3 regions of the Viridibacillus sp. d25.2 genome follow, and region 2 is predicted to be linked to each of the others. Evidence: riboswitches for the same ligand, from Rfam matches in the RefSeq annotation. Region 2 holds a riboswitch; each other region holds the start of a gene.
What was found. Region 2 has a riboswitch for S-adenosylmethionine ahead of ACZLO7_RS21225 (M20 metallopeptidase family protein). Riboswitches for the same ligand answer to the same signal wherever they lie in the genome.
Positions count from the first base shown of each region.

Region 1: it holds a riboswitch for S-adenosylmethionine, as region 2 does, so the genes downstream of both, ACZLO7_RS03125 (bifunctional homocysteine S-methyltransferase/methylenetetrahydrofolate reductase) here and ACZLO7_RS21225 (M20 metallopeptidase family protein) in region 2, are expected to answer to the same signal.
Region 3: it holds a riboswitch for S-adenosylmethionine, as region 2 does, so the genes downstream of both, ACZLO7_RS14810 (methionine biosynthesis PLP-dependent protein) here and ACZLO7_RS21225 (M20 metallopeptidase family protein) in region 2, are expected to answer to the same signal.

Region 1 covers NZ_CM196652.1:613,094-620,180, reverse strand. The annotation lists gene ACZLO7_RS03125 (bifunctional homocysteine S-methyltransferase/methylenetetrahydrofolate reductase) at 1-1,435, opposite strand, end outside; SAM riboswitch class I at 1,509-1,615, opposite strand; gene ACZLO7_RS03120 (class A sortase) at 1,790-2,452, opposite strand; gene ACZLO7_RS03115 (protoporphyrinogen oxidase) at 2,612-4,000, opposite strand; gene ACZLO7_RS03110 (Na+/H+ antiporter) at 4,254-6,287, shown strand; gene ACZLO7_RS03105 (acyltransferase family protein) at 6,866-7,087, opposite strand, start outside.
Region 2 covers NZ_CM196652.1:4,340,493-4,347,579, forward strand. The annotation lists gene ACZLO7_RS21210 (CynX/NimT family MFS transporter) at 1-452, shown strand, start outside; one part of gene ACZLO7_RS21215 (IS3 family transposase) at 606-1,477, opposite strand; one part of gene ACZLO7_RS21215 (IS3 family transposase) at 1,477-1,750, opposite strand; gene ACZLO7_RS21220 (VOC family protein) at 1,937-2,746, opposite strand; gene ACZLO7_RS21225 (M20 metallopeptidase family protein) at 2,759-3,958, opposite strand; SAM riboswitch class I at 4,128-4,234, opposite strand; gene ACZLO7_RS21230 (nitric oxide synthase oxygenase) at 4,317-5,378, opposite strand; gene ACZLO7_RS21235 (transglutaminase domain-containing protein) at 5,874-6,989, opposite strand.
Region 3 covers NZ_CM196652.1:3,014,335-3,021,421, reverse strand. The annotation lists gene ACZLO7_RS14835 (GDSL-type esterase/lipase family protein) at 1-746, shown strand, start outside; gene ACZLO7_RS14830 (YpmS family protein) at 754-1,329, shown strand; gene msrA (peptide-methionine (S)-S-oxide reductase MsrA) at 1,342-1,866, shown strand; gene msrB (peptide-methionine (R)-S-oxide reductase MsrB) at 1,863-2,288, shown strand; gene ACZLO7_RS14815 (aminotransferase class I/II-fold pyridoxal phosphate-dependent enzyme) at 2,484-3,662, opposite strand; gene ACZLO7_RS14810 (methionine biosynthesis PLP-dependent protein) at 3,658-4,788, opposite strand; SAM riboswitch class I at 4,860-4,963, opposite strand; gene ACZLO7_RS14805 (tetratricopeptide repeat protein) at 5,136-6,065, shown strand; gene ACZLO7_RS14800 (methyl-accepting chemotaxis protein) at 6,278-7,087, opposite strand, start outside.

The DNA of each region.
Region 1 (7,087 bases), 750 kb from region 2:
TTACAGCTCTGTCAAGCACTCGAACGTTAGGATTAAATGCAGCTGCAATAGAAAAATTAGCCTTTTTGCGAAGGGGTTTACCAGAAAATGATATCCCTTCATTCAATTGTTTAATTAACTGAAGTAACTCTAAGCTTGAAACATCATAAACACTAGTTGCACCTGGGAAATCACCTACTTTCGTAGGGTCTCCAGTAACTGCAAGAATCTCATTAATGCCCAATGCATCTAGGCCCATTAAATGTGATTGTAAGCCGATTAGATTACGATCACGACAAGTAATATGGGCGAGGGAACGAATATTATTTTGCATTTTCAAAATAGAGCCCATTGCCATGTTGCTAATACGAGGTGATGCTAACGAATTATCAGCCATAGTGACAGCATCAACCCCTGTTGCATTGAGTATTTGCGCACCTTCTATAAAGGCAGCAGTATCAAGATGGCGAGGTGTATCAAGCTCTACGATAATTGTACGTTCCTTTTTCGCCTTTTCATGAAGTGGCACATGATGATCTGGTGTCGCCTCTTTAATCTCAATTACTTTTTTCTTTTTTACAATTTTATTTTCAATTGGTGGTAGGTCAGCAATACGTTTTTTAACCGCTTCAATATGCTTCGGCGTCGTACCACAGCACCCACCGATTAAGCGAACACCTTGGTCACGTAGTAAAACACCTGCACGACCAAAATAATCAGCCTCTGATTCATAAACAATTTTGCCATCTTCTACATCTAGTAGACTTGCATTTGGATACGCAGATAAGAGTGCCTTTGATGGTAATTCAACATCTTCAAACGCTTGGATTGTATGGTGGGGGCCTAAACGGCAGTTTACTCCAATAATATCTGCACCCAAAGCTTCTAATTGGTGTAGTGCATCATTTAATAGTAAGCCATTTTGTAAAATTCCTGGCTCGTGCATGGATACTTGCGAGATGATTGGTATATCTGTTACTTTGCGCAAATGCTTCACTACTGATGAAAGCTCTTCAAAATCATAGTATGTCTCAAGTAATAAACCGTCTGGATTACCCGATAGTAGATACCCAACCTGCTCATCAAGTGCAGCTATAATCTCATCTAGTGTCGCTTCACTTTTACGAATACCGCGAATACCACCAATTGTCCCTAAGACGAATTGTCCTCCAGGTGCCGCAGCACGTTTTGCAATTGCGATTGCCGATTCATTAAACTCTTTTACTGAACTCTCTAAACCATAACGTTCTAATTTAATGGCATTCGCTGTATATGTATTAGTCTGAATAATGTCAGCGCCAGCTTTAATATATTGTTGGTGAATATTTTCAATCACTTCAGGTTTAGTGATATTCAATTCCTCATAACAATAATCGATTCCGTAAGAATATAATAGAGTGCCCATCGCACCGTCAGCCGTTAAAACTTGTGTTTGCAGTTTTTCAAGTAATCCCATTAAAATCTCTTCCTTTCTACATAAAAAAGCCTTCTTATAAATAAGAAGGCTTGACGATAACGATGTTCGCTCCTTCTTATCTTTTCGGACAATCAGTAAATCCGCTGGAGTTAGCACCTGACCAAATGGCTGGTTGCTGAAGCTTCAAAGGGCCAGTCCCTCAGCTTCTCTTGATAAGAAATATTTATTTAATTGTTAGAATAATTAAAAGAATCATAACCCTTGAAATGAATATCGTCAAGTGGATTTTCGCAATTGTAGAAAAAATCAGTATTATACGTATATATTAGCTTCAAAACAAAAAAAGAGGACTTTTGAAGACCTAATATTAAAAGATTGATCTTTCTTTCATTGCTATTTATTTGCAAAAATTTCATTACTTTCTGCTTTATCATAATCCTTCGTTTCAACCAGTTTACCTTGAATGATCATGCGTTTAGAGCCATCATAATTACATGTGACAAGAGTGATCATTTTGTCATTTGTATCATCAATAACATCAATTTGCTCCGGTTGTACAATATGCATTTTTTCAATTTTATATTCATAGATTTTTTTAAAGTCAGTCAAATAAACTTGCATACCTTCCTCTGCATTTGTAAGAGGGCTAAAAAGTGCCTTCCCATTATTCATATTATGTCCAGCTAGCGCATAGTTAGCCTTCCCCATCTTTTGATCTGGTTTCATCGTACCTGCACCAACTGCTAGGTTTGTATTCGACACACCATATAAAACGGGCAATCGCATATTCACTTGAGGTACACTAATAGCTCCAATGGCATTTAGTTTCTTTTGATTGAATTGTGCCTTTACAACATCTTTGACATTTAAATCAGCTACTTGCTCAAAATCAAATGACGTATCTGGATTTTTCATAGCCATCTCTATGTCTTGTTGTTCAATCGTTGCTTTTGACATATTCGAGATGAAATAACCCATGATAGGTCGATAGAAAATAAATACTAAACCGATTACTAGGAAGAGAATACCTAAAATCAAACTTCCCTTTTTCCTCATGTTATCCACCTTCTTTTTACTCATTCATTTTATAGTAACAATTCATTTAGTATTTTCAAGCAGTTTTCCAGTTTGTCATAAACTTATAATTTGTGCAAAAAGAAAGAGCTAAAGAAATTGTTATTTCTAATAGCTCTTTCCCACTAAACTGATTATTCTTTACTGTATTTTATTTAGTATCGATTCTGCTGTTTCTTTTCCATTTTTAATACAAGAGCCAATACCTACACCGTAATAAGAGCAACCTGCAAGTACTACATTTTCATATGAAGAAGCCATTTTAGTTGATAAAGTTTCTACTGTTTTTGCATGTCCAAGATGGTAAACTGGCATTAAATCATTCCACTTTGTCACCTCTACAACATTAGGCTCTGCTTCTATTTTCAGGCTTTTTGCAATATCCTCTAATGCAATTTTAGTTAATTCTTCTTTACTTAAATGCTTCATCTCTGCAAAAGCTGGGTTTGAATTTTTATAAAATAATCGTACAAGTAATTTGCCGTCTTTTGAAGTATGACTCCATTTACGACTTGTCCATGTACAAGCATTACATTTTACATTACTATTTTCAGACACGATAAATCCTGTACCGTCTGCAGGTAATTGGCTATCAGGAATGTTAAAACCTAAATAAATGGTAATTAGTGATGCATTGCTAAATTCGTTGAAGTCCTCGTCCAATTTTGGATCCTGTAATAGCTTTTGAGTTACATCATGGGGTGTTGTTAACACGACAAAATCAGCTTCAATTGCTTCATGATTATCAAATGTCAGTCTATATTTATCGCCATTTTTTTTGATATGATTTGTTGAAATGCCTTTTAGTATTGTAACGTCTGTTAACTTCTCCTCAAAACGATTAAATAATGAAGATAAACCATTTTTAAAAGAGATAAATTTTTTATTTGCCGCTTTTTGAAATTCCTCTTTATGTGCGCCAAACCCCTTAATAATACTTCCATACTGCTCTTTATAATCGAGTAGATAAGGTAATGTCGATGCCATTGTCAACGTATCTAATTTCCCTGAATAGACCCCCGATAACACTGGAGCAATTTGCTTTTCAACAAGCTCTTTTCCTAAGAAATACTCTAAAAAAGAACCAATTGAACTGTCCTTTGTAAAATGCTCATTCGACAATTCTAAATCTTTTAGCGCCTCTTGCTTTCCTTCTGCCGAAACTAACGTACTACTTTCAAGAGACTCTACACTTGTAGGAATGCCAAAAACGCTGTCTGCCGGAATCGCGTGCAATGTATTATTTGTGTAAATATACGAAATTCCTGTACCATTATATACAAGGTCATCTTGTAACCCTAAGTCTTCTACTAAAGGCATAACACTTGCATGGCGAGCAACAATGGAATCTGCCCCCGTCTCCAAAATAAAGCCCTCACGTTCTACTGAAAGCATTTTACCGCCTAAGTAATCATTCTTTTCAACTAACACTAAATTTATATCTAAGCCTTTATTTACTTTTTCCTTTTGCAAATAAAGCATAGTAGAAAGGCCTGTTATACCGCCACCGACTACAGCAACTGTTTTCAATATCTTCACTCCTCACAAAGGATTCTGTCTTATTTAAAATGTTTGTAGCTCTAGTATAAACTTTCATTTTCAAAACTGTCATGATATCCATCACATATTCATGTACATATTTTGAACGTTTACAGCTTTGTCAAATTTAACATGAACTTTTCATTCATAATCATGATATTTTATACAACACATTTATTTCTGTAAAAGAGCAATGAATAAATACTTACTTTTATATCGATACTTTTTTTGAAGGGAGCTTATTATGGATTTATTAATTACAATACTTCTACTATTAGTTTGCTTATTGTTGTCGAATGTAATTGGACATTATATTCCATTTATACCTACAGCACTAATTCAAATAGCACTTGGTGTTCTACTAGCTATATTCGCTAATGAGATGACACTTCAGCTTGAATCCGAATGGTTTTTATTACTTTTTGTTGCTCCACTTTTGTATAATGATGGGCGTAATTTCCCTAGAGAAGAACTATGGAAAATGCGTGCTCCAATTCTCGGGAATGCTATTATATTAGTTCTTCTAACGACGCTCGGTGGCGGCTACTTTATTCATTGGTTAATTCCAGAGATACCACTTGCTGCTGCATTTGCACTTGCAGCTATTTTATCACCAACTGATCCTGTAGCAGTAAACGGTATTGCAAAGCGTATTCAAATACCGGAGAAGATTTTAAATCTTGTTCGTGGTGAATCACTTATCAATGATGCTTCTGGTTTAGTTGCTTTCAAATTCGCTGTGGCAGCTGTTGTGACAGGTTATTTTTCAATTAAGGAAGCTTTTTTTGAGTTTTCGTATACATTTCTAGCTGGAGCTATTCTTGGTCTAATTTTAGGTATCATTATTACACAACTGCGCTTTACACTTAGAAAAAAGGGCATTCATGATGTCGTTTTTCATTCACTATTACAACTATTAACACCTTTTATCATTTATTTCATTGCAGAGGATGTCTTCCATGCATCCGGAGTTATTGCTGTTGTTGTAGGAGGAATTGTACACGCACTTGTAAAAGATCATACGGAGACTTTAATTGCAGAGGAACAACTAATTACTGAAAATACTTGGTCTATAGTACTGTTCATTTTAAACGGGGTCGTCTTCCTATTACTTGGATTGAATATTCCACTTTCTATGACAGAAACGCTAGAAAATCCATCTATGAATAACTGGCAAATTATCGGCTACTCTATTGCGATTGGTTTCGTTATTTTAGGTATTCGCTTCATTTGGTCTTATGCCTTTTCTCACTACGAGTATAAAAAAGACTCTATTCAAGAAATTGAAAAGCCTAGTCTGAAAACGAGTCTACTGACGAGCTTAACAGGTGTACGCGGTGCTGTAACGATGGCAGGGGTCTTATCCCTTCCTTTACTAGTTGATAATGGCGATTTATTTCCAGAGCGCTCGTTGATTTTATTTTTAGCATCTAGTGTTATTTTATTTACTTTGCTGATTGCTACAATTTTCTTACCGCTATTAATTGATGAAGAAGAAATTCTAGAAATGCGAGAAGGTAAACTTACATTCAATGAAGCCAAAAGACGTTTGCTGCTTACTTCAGTGCGCAAAATCAATACAGTGATGACTGAAGAAAATCAAACTGTCGCTTTTGAATTAATAGACGAATATAAAATGATGTTTAATCAAATTGATGTAGAGCTTAATGCGGAAAAGTTAGCTTCTAAAGAACGAAAGAATCAAATAAAGAAACTGCGTTTAATTGGTTTAAGAGCAGAAAAGGACTATATAGAAAAGACTCAAAAGGAGCAAAACTTAGACCCTGATATTTACTCTGCATGCCAAGCTGCTTTTAAAGAACGCGAAAAGAATATTAATAATCCAAATCGTCCTAAAGTAATCTCCATTCTCTATAGAATTTTACTTCACTGGCGAAGTACCCGGAAAAGATATAGTCTAAATAAAGAAAGACGCTTTGAGTATTTCCGTCAAAAGAAAGAATTACGTATGCGTGCTCTTGGAGCAGGTATGGATGCTTTAGAACAACAAGCTGAATCAGAAGAAAATCCTGATCTTGCAAATACTATTATTTACGAATATCGCAAAATTATGGACAGAATGAAGCAATCCGTCACTCATAATTCTGAACGCCATGATGAAATTAAAGAAGAATTACGAGCTCTTTTAATTGAAACTGAACGTTTAGAAATCCAAAAGATGTACGAAGCCGGTGAGATTGACCGAGCAGAAGAAAAAGAACTACGCCGCTTTGTAAATTATATTGAGAGCATATCGTTGTATGAAGTAGTGGAATAGAAAAATGCTCCTTTTTTATAGGAGCGTTTTAGACGTGAACAATTAGATAAGACCGTTGATTTCCGCTACGGGGGGCGCTTTCCGCGGGCGGGCGTCAAGTCGCTTCGTCGCTATGCTCCTGCAGGGTCTTGGACTGTTCCGCTTTTCCCGCAGGAGTCGCCACCTCCGCTCCAATCAACTTTACACGCAATATACAAATCTTTTGAGGTGATAGAAAATAATAATAATAATAAAATCCTCACAGAGATTAAATTGAAATGATTGCTTTGGATTCAATAGTTTCTCAAGAACATCTTATGGGAAAAATGAGGATGCGGTGGAAACTTTAAGAGGTCTAAAAAAAGTGTCCTTACAGAGATGCTTACTGGCTGTGAATTTAAAGAAACTTGGCAATTGTACTTGGAAAAGTTCAAAATCGGAGTACAAGGTAACACTCAAAGAGTATTTTATCTATAACAGAGGATCTTCAATACTTAAAATATATAAAAATAACAAAAGACATTCAGGATGTGAACATTCTGAATGTCTTTTGTTGACATACTGAAACGCTCCTTTTTTAAAAGGGGCGTTTTTCATTATTATTGATTGTTCACAGAATTCGCTATAGCTTCACGTACAAGTGTAGCATAAAATTTTCCGCCCTTTTCATTTGGGTGAATCTTGTCAGGATAAAAAATGTCTTTATTATTATTTGTTTCACTATACCAATCTACTAATGTTACATTACTATTTTTTTCGGCAGCTTTACTTAATTTTTTATTAACCCCGTCTTGCCAATCCCTTGGCAACCTTGTATTCAT
Region 2 (7,087 bases):
CTGGATGGATGTTCTCCTTTATGCAGTTTTCACAATTGCCTGCAACGTTCGTGATTCCGATTATTGCAGGACGAAGAAAAGACCAACGTCCTCTTGTTGTTGTATACGGTGTTCTTTATCTAGCAGGCTTCGGAGGTATTTTAGCTGGCTGGACTTCATTGACAGTGTTATGGATGATTTTACTTGGACTTGCGGGTGGTGCATCATTTAGTTTAGCAATGATGTTTTTCTCACTTCGTACGCGTACAGCTCATGAAGCGGCAGAATTATCGGGTACCGCTCAATCATTTGGTTATTTATTAGCTGCAATAGGTCCTGTGTTATTTGGTTATGTTCACGATATTACAAATAGCTGGACAACAGCTATCATCCTATTCATTATTACAGTTATGTTATTAATGACCGCTGGTATGCATGCTGCAAAAGAAGGTTATGTTTCTCCCGAAAGATAGCGTATACTCCGAGCTTAAAATAGCTCGGAGTTTTTTAGTATTAATAATAGAAGTTATGCATGTGTAATCTTGCACTCCCAGTAAAATGAGTCATAGAAAAAAGCTATTATGTAGTGGCACTGAGTATCGTTTTTGAGACAATAAGAAAACACCTTATTTTGCAGCCAGTTGACGGTATTGTACCGGCGACTGGCTGTTTAATTTCGTTTTAATCCGGATATTGTTATAATAATAAATGTATTCTTCGACCATATTTATTACGCGTGCATTTGTCGTGCGGTAAATTTCGTCGAGGTAGAACGTTTCAGACTTTAGCGAGGAGTGAAACGTTTCGATTGGGGAATTATCAACGGGCGTGCCTTTACAAGACATGCTCATGGTAATTCCCTTTTCTTTGATTGTTTTTTGATATACATAAGATGTATATACAGATCCTTGATCACTATGCAGAATGCAGCCCTCTGGTAAATTAGGTAATTGATTGAGCGTATCTAAAACAAAGGCTGTATCTTGCTTAGACCCAATAGTTTGTGCAATAATCTCGCCATTAAACAGATCTAATATACTTGAAAGATACATCATGGTTTGTCCAAAAGGCAAGTAGGTAATATCTGTTACGAGCTTCTCTAATGGTTTTGTTGCACTAAAATCGCGAGCTAATAAATTTGGAGCGATGTAGGCTGGTTGGCCCGTACGTTTACGTTTCTTTACTTTTACACGGCACTGCCAGTTATATTTTTGCATAACACGTTGCACCGTTTTCTCACTAATACCTGTTAATAATTTTGTGATTTTTCGATAACCGTATCTAAATTTGTGTAGCTTGCACAAGTTACCAATTTGTTTGTCTCGAAGCTCCTTTGATGTTTGCGTATGAACTTTTGCTTTCCAACGATAGTAAGACGAACGGCCAACTCCTAAATGAAGACAGATTTCACTAATTGACATACTTCCTTTTAATTCCTCCACTAATTGAACTACAACTCTTGAAACCACTTCCTCTCCAATTCTACGTACTTTTTTAATACTTCAATCTGTTGTTTTAGATAACGATTTTCAGCTTGTAACTTTGCGGTTTCACTTTCATATTCAGGTCCTTTACCAAAGGTATATTGTTTACCCACTGGCTGTTCAAGCCGATGTAATTCGCCATTTCGATACCATTTCAACCATGTTTTTAATTGACTGTGATTACGAATATTCAACTCTTCTAATACTTGCTTTACAGGAATCCCAGCTAATCTCATCTCAATTGCCTTCATTTTAATTTCTACTGGATAACTGACTCTTGTCCCCATAGAAAAAACACCTCCGCGTTGGTTTTTAAAGGTAGGATACCCATTTTTTCAACGAAAGGTGTTTTTATTTGTCTCATATTTTTAGGTCAGTGCATAGTTTCAAACACTACATAATAGCTTTTAATTACACTGTCTTTATATTTACTATTTTCTTAAAGCCATACAAAGAAGTGCCATCTAAATAAATTATTTCTCAAAATGATAGCGACCGTTAAATAATTCGAGTGTGACAGGTTCCTTAGCTCCCGAGAAATTAACTTGGAACGGACATTCGCCTCGTTCTGTTATTACTTTTGCTACAACACCATCTCCAATTGGACTAGCAAAGTATAAGTCACCGCCGGCTAACGTAAGAACCTGGACAATAGCGTTCAACTCTTGATCGACATACGCTTCTGCAACCTCTAACCCTAAATATCGAGACCATTTTCTAGCCGTTTTTTCAGCATCTATTACTGCAAAAGTAACGCCTGCAAAGTCCAACTTTTCTGGTTGATTTCCAATGACGCCCTTTTCAACTTGCTCCTTTCTACGCTTATCGTCATTATCATCCCATTGAATAATGAATGGTAGTTGAAGTGCGTTATTTTCTTCTCCAGCATAAAGTAATTGCCAATTAATAATACTGCCATCTGGTCGTTTTCTGTACATCGGCACTGGTCCATTTACTGATAGACCTTGCTCTTTCAAACGCTCTGCTACCCTCTCAATATCCGATGTACGTGCTGCAAATCTTACGAAGCCTTCTTTGAAATCATTATTTACTACTGTTTCAATAAGACTGTGATGTAAATGCTCTGTCTCAGCTACTAGAGCTCTGTCGTATGTACCGAGATACTCGATATAGCTTAGATCAAAGTAGCTAAGTGCATTATATGTTCCGCGTCCTTCATGTACGCCACCTTCAACAGCATGGATCCCCTGACTTTGTAGTGGCTTAATTACTTCTTTTGGTTCATCTACAAAATGTACTAAATGATCAAACGATAATGTCATGTTCAAGTCCCCTTATTTAAATAGATAATGTGAAACGATTTTCACAAACGATTTCTCGATTGTTAATAACGCCCTTTCATCAAAATCAAATTTCGGATGATGATGCGGGAATTGTGTGCGTTCATCTTCATTTTGAGAGCCTACTTTGAAGTAAGTGCCTGGCTTTTCATTTAAAAAGTAGGCAAAGTCTTCTGCACCCATTGAAGGCTCGATATCTATTACAGATTCTACACCGAACTCATTTTCAAATAACTCTTTTACAAGCGCAGTTTCGACTGGATGATTATAAAGCGCTGGGTAGCCACGTAAATAATCAATTTCATATGTTGCATGCGCTGATTCAGTAGTCCCTTTTACAATTGCATAAATTTCCTCTTTCACCTTACTCCGAACATCTTCTGTCATTGTACGCACTGTTCCTTCAATAATCGCCGAATCTGCGATAATGTTAAAAGCACTACCTGCATGGAAAACCCCTACTGTCACTACCGCTGCATCAAAAGGGTTTAAGCGACGACTGACTATTTTCTGTAATGAACTTACTATTTCACTACCGATTACGATTGAATCGATGGATTGCTGTGGTTTTGCACCGTGTCCACCAAGCCCTTGAACTTTAATCGCGAATTTATCTACTGCTGCCATTCTATAGCCATCACCAACAGATACTTTTCCAACTGGAACACCTGAATCTAAATGTGCACCGAAAACATAATCCACATCTTTTAATACATCTTCAGCAATCATGAATTTTGCACCACCTGGTGGTTTTTCCTCCGCATGCTGGAAGATGAAAATGATGTTACCATGTAGATACTTGCGGTAATGACTGAGCGTTTTTGCTGTCGCTAGTAATGCGGTTGTATGCCCATCATGTCCACATGCATGCATGACGCCTTCTTTTTTGGATTTATAAGTAACTTCTTTTAAATCTGTAATTGGTAGTGCATCAAAATCGGCTCTTAAAGCAATTGTCTTACCAGACTGCTCCCCTTTTAAGATACCTATTAAACCATTTCCACCAATCCCTTTTTTCACTTCTAAACCAAAACCCTCAAGTTTTTCTGCAATAAACTTTGCTGTTTCATATTCTTCAAAAGATAGCTCAGGATGCTCATGCAAATATCTTCTCCATCCAACAATTTCATCAAAGCCTTGATCTATTTCTTCATAAATTGTAGTTAAAAGTTCTTTTTGCGTAATCGCACTCACTCAATATTCCTCCATTCGATTTATCCCTTCAATTCAAATTAGTTTACTATGAATTAAAGCTAAATTTTTTTCTTAACTTTTCATTATATGTATTACATGTTTATTTCATGATAATAAAAAGCCGACTTCTATATTTCACTCCAAGAAATCGACTTTGTATATAAGTCCCTCCTCATCTATCAAGCTTTTCAATCAACTTGCAGGAATTAGCACCTTGCTATAATAGCGGTTGCTGAGATGTCACAGGGCCAGTCCCTCCATCTCTCTCGATAAGAAAACCTATTGAATTAGTAGTATTTAAAAATCATAATACGTCAAGCCATTAAGAATTGCAATATATTTCCTGTGATTCTCTAAATTAATATGGTGCTTTTTGATAAAAATAGTTCGGCGTTTTACGTTCATTGTCATATGGTTTATGGAAAACATGAGTTGTAGCCGGTGATAATGGTGGAATAAGCCATGTCCAATTTCCCTTTACGTCACGCCCTGCAATTTGCTCATTAGTTTCGAAGCGCTTGAATTGTTGTGCTGCTGTATGGTGATCTACAATGCTCACGTCATCTTCTTTATACGAATATAAAACTGCTGCATTCAATTCAACTAATGCGCGGTCTTTCCATAAGGTAGAATTAGATACTGTATTTAGACCCATTTTCTCTGCAATTATTGGAAGCATATTATAACGATAATCATCCGCTAAATTACGCGCACCAATTTCTGTTCCCATATACCAACCGTTAAAAGGAGCCGCTGCATACGTGATGCCACCCACTTCCAGTTTCATATTCGAAATCATCGGCACTGCATACCATTTCAACTCAAGCTCTTCAAACCATTCAAACTCTGGATGACGAATCGGTACTTCTAATATATATTCAGCTGGAATATCGAATATTTGTGGGGCTCTATCCTCTACTTGAATAACAAGTGGTAGCACATCAAAACGGCCACCCTGTCCTTGCCAGCCAAGTTGCTCACATTTTTTCGTAAACGCCACTGAATCTGGATCACCTACAATACCATCCACTGTTTCATAACCAGCATAGCGAATTAATTGATGGTTCCAAACTCGTACATCACGTTGAGAGAAAACCGTAATCGTTGGACGAATACGACCACCATTTGTCGCAAATTCAATATGCTCTAAAAGTGCGTGGAAAATATCCTGCTCATCTCTTAATTTGCGCTGGTCAAGTAATTGCATCGTTTGCCAAAATAAGCGACCAATACACTTATTACTATTGCGCCAACCTACTTGTGCACCAAACTTCAGCTCATCTAATGTATGTTCATAAAAACCATTCTCATGAATCTCATGCTCTACTTCAGCTATGCGACCCACTAACGCCTCTTCAGATTGTCCTGTTTCCGAATAATACATCTTCATAAATTCAATTGCCTCATTCAGCATCGCCATAGTTCCTCCTGTCACCACTTGACTTCCTATCTACCATCATAGAAGAAACGTTTTCCAACAAACAAGATAAAAGACTTAAAATTTGTGTTGATTTTGTGGCTTATGTCTATTTTGCTATAATATAATGATTTTACGTTTCTTTTTAACATATAATACAAAAAAGAAAGCTGATAATTTATCTTTAAGTGTATATAAAATAAAGCCATCTATTTCATAGCCCTAAACTCAACAACACCCACATCTCATAGTAACAATTGCAAAAAACAACTATAGATAGATGAACACATTTATGTCAATAATCCTTCATCTCTTCGACACTCATGAAGAATACAATTTAAGATCATTGCTCAGATTGACACTAATTTTGAATATTTATTCGGTAATATTTACCATCAATTTCAAACAAATTCTGAACAACATACGAAGAAATAATAAAACCCTAATTTCCAGAGAAATTAAGGTTTGTTACAGTAGCTTGCAGCTACTGAATCATGTTTATTTAGCATTTGCTAGAGATAATTGACGCTTATTACCTGATTTACTTTCTTTATAATGAAGTACTTTGCCTTTAACGTATAGATCTATAACATGAGTAGATTTTATTTTTGTTTTATCTTTACCGTTTAACTTCACTTTATACAAATGGCCACTATTAGAATAATTACTATAGTAGATCCATTGGCCATGTATGGCTAAGAAAGGTGCTCTATCTGTGACTACTTTCAAATGCTTATTACTTTTTTTATCCATTTTATAAAGTAGATCATTTGTGTTATTTGAATAATAAAACGCTCCATTTTTTTCAATCATATTGCTCATTCTATGAAAATAGCTGTATTTTTCACTACTTGCATTCGGAAACTCTTCTTCTTTCCATTTATGGTCTTTTTTCAATTGCTCATTGCTTAGTAAAAAATAATGATAATTGACAACTCCAGTTTTATTTGGAATTGGATCATCCCAAGTCGTATCAACATGATAGTACCCACCATTAATTTTCACCATGTTCCAAGAGTGACTCTGGCCTTTGCTACTCCCTGTAACAATGATTGTGTCCACTCCTACTTTATTTAATAGTAGTTGCATTGATTTTGAATACCCATCACAAACAGCAACCTTATTAATCAAAGCACCATAAACTTCATAAGAATCCTTGGAAATTGCATCATATTTTACTGATAAAACTAGATAATCATGAATTGCTTTTATTTTTTCTATATCACTCATATTTTTCTTAACATTTTCTTTTAAAATATGTTTTACTTCAGTATCGATTTTATTTTTCTTTTTAAGAATTGTTTGTTTACTATCATCGAATTTAAAATTGATCTTTCCGGTTGAAAATGCAGTTGCCCCATTATAATAAAAAATTTCCGGATGATCCTTAACTACCCTATTGATAATTGGCCCTATTTCTTCAATACTTAATTCTTTAGAATTAAAGCTTGCACTTGCTTCTACATTTAGCAAACTTTTGAGAATATTATTATATGCATTTTGTTCTTCATTACTTAAATTTTTTGTTGAAAAAGTGCTCTTTGCCAAGGTTTGCAGAGGAAAGATACTTACCATTAATATAATTGCTATAATTAACTTCATTAACTGTTTCAACTATATCAGTCCTAACCTTATCTTTTCTTTCATTATAACAAATATGATTCTAAATGAGCATCCTACGTTAGTTATATAGCCCCTATTTAATGCATTCA
Region 3 (7,087 bases), 1.3 Mb from region 2:
TTGCAGTTCTTTTATTAAGTGCTTGCAGCAAGGAAGTAAAAACACCAGTAACACAAGAAGTCATTCCAAAAGATATCGTTTATGTTGCTTTAGGCGATTCTTTGACCGAAGGTGTTGGTGATGAGCTAAATCAGCAAGGTTATGTCGGTAGATTATCGGATCAGATGCTTGGGTGGGAAGGTGTTAAATACGTCGAAGTAGAAAATACAGCAAAAAAAGGTCGGCGTACTGATCAGCTCCTAGCACAACTTGAGAGCGGTAAAATTGACGAACAATTAAAGAAAGCTGACTTTATCACACTCACTATGGGTGGAAATGACTTGATGAAAATTGTTAGACGTGATTTGTTGAATTTAAATAAAGAAGCATTTGATACGGAACGCATCGAATTTCAAAAGCGTTATGGTAAAATTATGGAGTTAATCCGAAAACAAAATAAATCAGCACCTATTATATTAATCAGCGTTTATAATCCTCTTTCCATCTTTACGAAGGAAAAATCGGACTTAAATACGATTATGTATGAATGGAATACAGATATTCAAGATTTTGCAGATTCAGATAAAAATGCATGTTTTGTAAATGTAGAGGATTTATTCGATTCGAACGAGAATATGGTATATCATACAGACTTTTTCCATCCTAATGCTAGAGGCTACGATGAAATGACAGACCGCATAGTTGGCACACTAAAGTCTTGCGGTTTAAAAAATTTAACAAATGGGGAAATGGACTTCAAGGAGTGATGTGACGGTGAATAAGTGGAAAATAGCTTTTTTCTTTTTAGTAGCTTTAATATTATCAGTAATTATTGGATTGTTTGTCTTCATTACGAAACCGGCAACTGACATGCCAATACCTGAAACAACTACAATGCCTGAAGGTAGTAAATTATTAGTTCAAACAACACCTGCAGATTTTGAAGCAATTGCAAACAAGTACATCCAGGACGCAATGAAAGCCAAGTCTATCCCTGTACATATGTACATTAATGAAGAAGTTTCTTTAGTAAGTGAGCTCAGTGTTTTTGGAATGGAATTACCAATTACGATGAAGTTTGACCCAACAATTGATGAAGAAGGCAATCTGTTATTAAAACAAACTAATGTAGAGGTCGGTATGTTGAACATCCCTCCAAGTACGGCATTAAAATTGTTAAATGACTCAGTAGATTTACCTTCATGGATGGTTATTCGTCCAAACAAAGAAGAAGTATATATGGGTTTAACAGAGATATCAGTACTTTCAGGATCGCACATGCAAGCAAAAGAATTCAATTTAAAAGAAGGTAAGATTATACTGGAAGTAACAGTACCCGTTCAAGAATAGGAGGAATAGCATATGGCAGTAGCAACATTTGCAGGTGGATGCTTTTGGTGTATGGTAAAACCATTTGATCAGCAAGAGGGCATCGAGTCCGTAATATCTGGTTATACTGGAGGACATACTGAAAATCCGACTTATGAACAAGTTTGTAGTGAAACAACAGGGCATTTTGAAGCTGTACAAATCGCTTTTGATCCAACGATTTATCCTTATGAAAAGTTAGTCGAGCTATACTGGACTTTAATTGATCCAACAGATTCAGGTGGTCAATTTTATGACAGAGGACAGTCTTATATGACCGCGATTTTCTACCATGATGTAGAACAGCATAAAATAGCTGAAGCGTCAAAAAAAGTATTACAAGACTCAGGTAAATTCAAAGCTCCAATTGCTGTACAAATACTGCCAGCAAAAACGTTCTACCCAGCAGAAACTTATCATCAACACTATTATAAAAAGAATCCAGCACATTACGAGCGCTATTCAACTGGTTCTGGGCGAACTGCATTCCAACAACAGCATTGGGGGACAAAATCATGAACAAAGAAGAAAAGTTGAAAACATTAACACCGATGCAATACCATGTTACGCAAGAGCATGGAACTGAGCCGCCTTTCCAAAACGAATACGACAGTCATTTTGAAGAAGGTCTATATGTAGATATCGTATCTGGTGAACCATTATTCCACTCAAAAGACAAATTCAATGCAGGCTGTGGTTGGCCAAGTTTTAGCAAACCTGTAGAAGGTGCTAGTATACAAGAAAACTTCGACACAAGCTTTGGTATGCGTCGCACAGAAGTACGTAGCGGACAAGCTGATTCACATTTAGGACATGTCTTCCCAGACGGTCCAAAGCCAACAGGATTACGTTATTGTATCAACTCTGCAGCATTGAAATTTGTACCAAAGACCAAGTTGCATGAAGAGGGTTACGGAGAATATATAAAATATTTTGAATGAAATATATTAATGGCAACCCCTTATTGTGGGTTGTCATTTTTTTTGTAGAAGAAAGGGGAAGGGTGATATAAAACTAACAATCTTATGGCCAAATATCAATAAATCAGTGGGAGTGATCTCATATAGTATTTAGAAAAAAGCCACCCCAAATCAGAGGAGCGGCTTATGCAATTATTTATTTATTTATTTATTTATTTATTTATTGCTAACAACGGTAAGTTCTATCGCTTTAGCAAAAGCTTGCTCAAAATCTGCGATTAAATCATCAACATTTTCAAGCCCAACAGAGAAGCGTAAAAGTCCATCTGTTATACCACGTTTTTCACGTTCTTCTTTAGGAACAGCGGCGTGGCTCATTGTAGCCGGATAAGAAAGGATAGACTCTACGCCACCAAGGCTCACAGCGAAAATTGGAATTTGTACATGTTCAACAAATGCTTTTGTGATTTCACGATTAGGCAGTTTAAATGATAATACAGCACCAGCACTTTTTGCTTGTTTTGCATGGATATCATGACCTTGGTGCGATTCTAAGCCTGGGAAATATACTTCTTCTACAAGTTCATGAGCATCTAAATAATTTGCAATTTTTGATGCGGATGCTGTTGATTGTGTTAAACGGGCATTTAACGTTTTGATACCTTGAATTAAAGAGAAGGAATCTTGCGCACCTAAAATAGCACCGAATGAGTTTTGCATGAAGTAGATTCTGTCACCCAGCTCTACGTCTTTTGTTACTGCAAGCCCTGCGATAATATCACTGTGTCCCCCTAAAAACTTAGTTGCACTGTGTAATACAACGTCCACACCTAGATCTAATGGACGTTGATATAAAGGCGTCATAAACGTGTTGTCTAAAAACGTTAGAGCCCCATTTGCCTTTGCAATAGCCACAACACCTTCAATATCAGTAATACCTAAAAGGGGATTAGCCGGTGTTTCTATATATAATACTTTTGTATTTGGACGTAAAGCTGCTTCGATTGATGCTAAATCAGAGAAATCAGCAAATGTATGTTCAATTCCAAATTTTGTTAACACTTGTGTTACGAAACGGTATGTTCCACCGTATACTTCAGATGTCACAACAATATGGTCACCGGCTTCTAAGATCATAAAGGCGGAAGCAATGGCTGCAATACCTGAAGAGAATGCAAATCCACGAGTACCACCTTCAAGTTCGGCAATTGTTTTCTCTAAAGCATCACGAGTTGGATTGCCAGAACGACTATAATCATACGGACCAAAAGAATCGAAATGTTCCTGATCAAATGTAGATGATAAGTATATTGGAACATTAACTGCACCAGTTTTTTGCTCGTAATTACCACGAGTAGAAGCGGTGATTAAACTTGTTTCGATTTGTTCATTAATTGAACTCATATGATGACACCTCTTTTTCTAAGATAGAAAAAACTTGTTGTAAATCGGCGATTAAATCTTCTGCTTCTTCAATACCCACTGAAAAGCGAAGTAAAGAGTTATCAACACCTCGAGCTATACGTTCTTCTTCTGGAATATCCGCATGTGTTTGTGTAGTTGGATATGTGATAAAGCTTTCCACACCGCCCAAGCTTTCAGCAAAGACGATTAATTTCAAGCCTTCTAAAAACTTACCAACTAAGTCACCTTTTTGTAAACGGAAAGAAATCATCCCGCCTTTACCAGCAAACAGAACGTCTTTTACTAAAGGTTCTTGTTCTAGATAAGCCGCGATATGCTTAGCATTTTCCGTATGTTGTTTCATGCGAAGATGTAATGTTTTTAATCCTCGTAGCAGTAACCATGAGTCGAATGGAGCAAGTGTTGCACCTGCAGCATTATGATTTGTGAATAGTTTTTCGCTAAGCTCTTTACCTTTACTAACGACAAGACCAGCCAAAACATCATTATGACCACCGATGTATTTAGTCGCACTATGTAGAACAATATCAGCGCCTAGCTCTATTGGACGTTGATAGTAGGGTGTTAAGAATGTATTATCGACGATGAGAAGTAAATTATGTTTTTTCGCAAGCTTTGCATATAGCTCAATATCAATTTCCTGTATTAACGGGTTAGTAGGAGTCTCAATAAAAATGGCGCGCGTTTTGTCGTTAATGAAGGACTCAACTTCTTCAGTTGAAGAGAATTTCGCATATTGAGGTTTGATAGCATATTGTTCATGGTATTGAGCAAGTAAACGGTAAGTTCCACCATAAATATCCTCTGGTAAAATAAGCTCATCACCTGATTTGAAAAGGGATAGTACTAATTGAATAGCAGCCATCCCACTACTACAGGCAAAGCCAGCGTCTCCGGATTCTAAGTTAGCTATAGCTTCCTCTAATACAGATCGTGTTGGATTTTTTGTCCTTGTATAATCGTAGCCAGTAGATTGGCCAAGACCCGCATGTTTATAGGCTGTCGAAAGGTAAATCGGGGTGTTAATAGCACCAGTTTTTTGATCAGTGTTATTGCCAAGCTGAACTAGGCGTGTTTCAATACGATTGTTTGTCATCATGTCATCATCCTTTATAAAAAATTAAAAGGCCCTCTAAGGAAGAGGGCCTTCAAAATATGAAGTCAATTTCCTTATCTACAAGACTACGTCTACTGGAATTAGCACCTTGCCACAAATAGGGTGGTTGCTGAGATATCGACGGGCCAAGTCCCTCCATCTCTCTTGATAAGTGAGTATATTCAATTGTTTGAAAGTTAATAATAATGAAATTTTAACACGCGAACATGAGAATATCAACATTATTATGAAACAATATAATTTGAAAAGTTTATAAATTTTGAGAAGTGGTACATTTTTTATATGAATATGCTATTATTTGCATAGTTGAATTGGAAGGTGACAAGATGAATTTAAATGACATAGCTGTTAATCGGTTATTACAAGAATTTAAATTTGAAGAAGCTCAAATGATGCTAGAGCAAGCAGTAGTGGAAAAAAGAGATATACAATCGCTCCATAACTTAGCATGTTTTTATATTAAAGACGCTGAAGAATATTACAAAGCTTTACCGCTCTTAGCTGAAGTAATAGAGCAACAACCAAAACATTATTTTCCTTTTGCTTTACTCGGTGAAATTTATTTGCGAATGGAAAAATACATTTCAGCCATCAGAATTTTAGAATATGCTTTAAAAATGGAAGATACTGAAGTAGTCCATGCGAATTTGGCAGCAGCATATTTTAACATGGACAATTTTGAAAAAGCAGCAGAACATTATAAAAAGTCTGCAACTGATGGCGATTTTTTGAAATATGCGGAAATGGTTTCTTACTTACATTTAGATGATTACGATTCTGTACTTAATACGCTGAAAAAAGTTAATACAAATGATGAAAATTATATGGGTGAAGTAAATGTAGCTGAACTTTATGTGCAAATTAACTACTTTGATGAAGCAATTCCTTTGTTTGAAATAGGATGGAGAGAAATTGTTAGATCGTATGATTGGGTAGAACATTATGTTTATGCACTTATTCAATTAGGTAGAGTAGAAGAAGCGTCAGATATTATAGACAAGATGAAAACAGAAACAAATGATGAAATTGTAGAAAGTAGTGTAAGAGCAATAGATAAAGCGGTGATAGAGGAAAATTTTGAAGAATCCATTATGGACTTACAACATACAAAAGAAAAATATAATAAACTGATTGGCCGAATTTTAAAGGGCTACCGCCCAAGAATTTATTTCGAGCCATACTATGTTTCAAAATGTTATCTATATGACTGCAAAATACATGGTAATAAAACGTATGCCAAATTTGTTAATATGTAAATGGCCGAGAGATGGTGTCTTATCTCCTGCCATTTTTTTTATACGACTAATATCCCAAGTGTAATCATTGTTATCACTATGAAAGGTAGTCTTGAGAAGGGGATTGGGGTAATAACAGATGAACGAAGGAATTTCTGATACATATAAATTAATGAGTAGAATAAAAAAAACTTGCAATCTCAATAGAAATTGCAAGTCATTTAGTGAAAAAGTTATACTTTGAATTCCCCAACCACTTTTCGCAATTCGTCAGCTTGATTGGATAGTTCAATTGCTGAAGCTGTAATTTCTTGCATTGATGCAGAGCCTTCTTCAGCAGAAGCTGCTGAACGCTCTGTGCTCATTGCTGTATTTTCTGCAATCTGATTTACTTCTATAAAGGAAGCAGCCACTTCTTGGCTATAGCTTAAAGTTTGCTCAATTTGAATGACCATCTTGTTAATAATAGCTACAGTATCGTTTGTTTGTTTAATAATTTTATCTAAAGAAGCATTTGTTTCATTTGTCACTTCAACACCGTGTATGACATTTTGTACACCATCATGATTTTGTGTGATAATAGCTTGTACTTCTGATTGGATTGATGAAACGATCCCCGTTACTTCACGTGCTGCTTTTTGAGATTGCTCAGCTAGCTTTCGAACCTCATTTGCTACGACAGCGAATCCTTTACCATGTTCACCAGCACGAGCTGCTTCGATGGCTGCATTAAGGGCCAGTAAGTTTGTTTGTTCAGAGATATCAGTAATTGTACGAATAATGAAAGTGATGTCGGATGATTTTTTGCCTAGTGCTTCAACGGTTTCTGTAGTATTAGCCATAGTTTCTTCTATTAACATCATTACTTTTGAAGACTGTTCGACGGTTTTTCCACCAAGTTCAGCAGCAATCTTCATTTGATCAGTTGCTGTTTTCACATGTTCAGCATCTGTACTTAAGTAACGTGCAGCTTCTTCTAACAAATTCATCTTTTGAACTGCGTTATTCATACGTAGCATCGTTTGCTCGCTACCTTCAGCGAT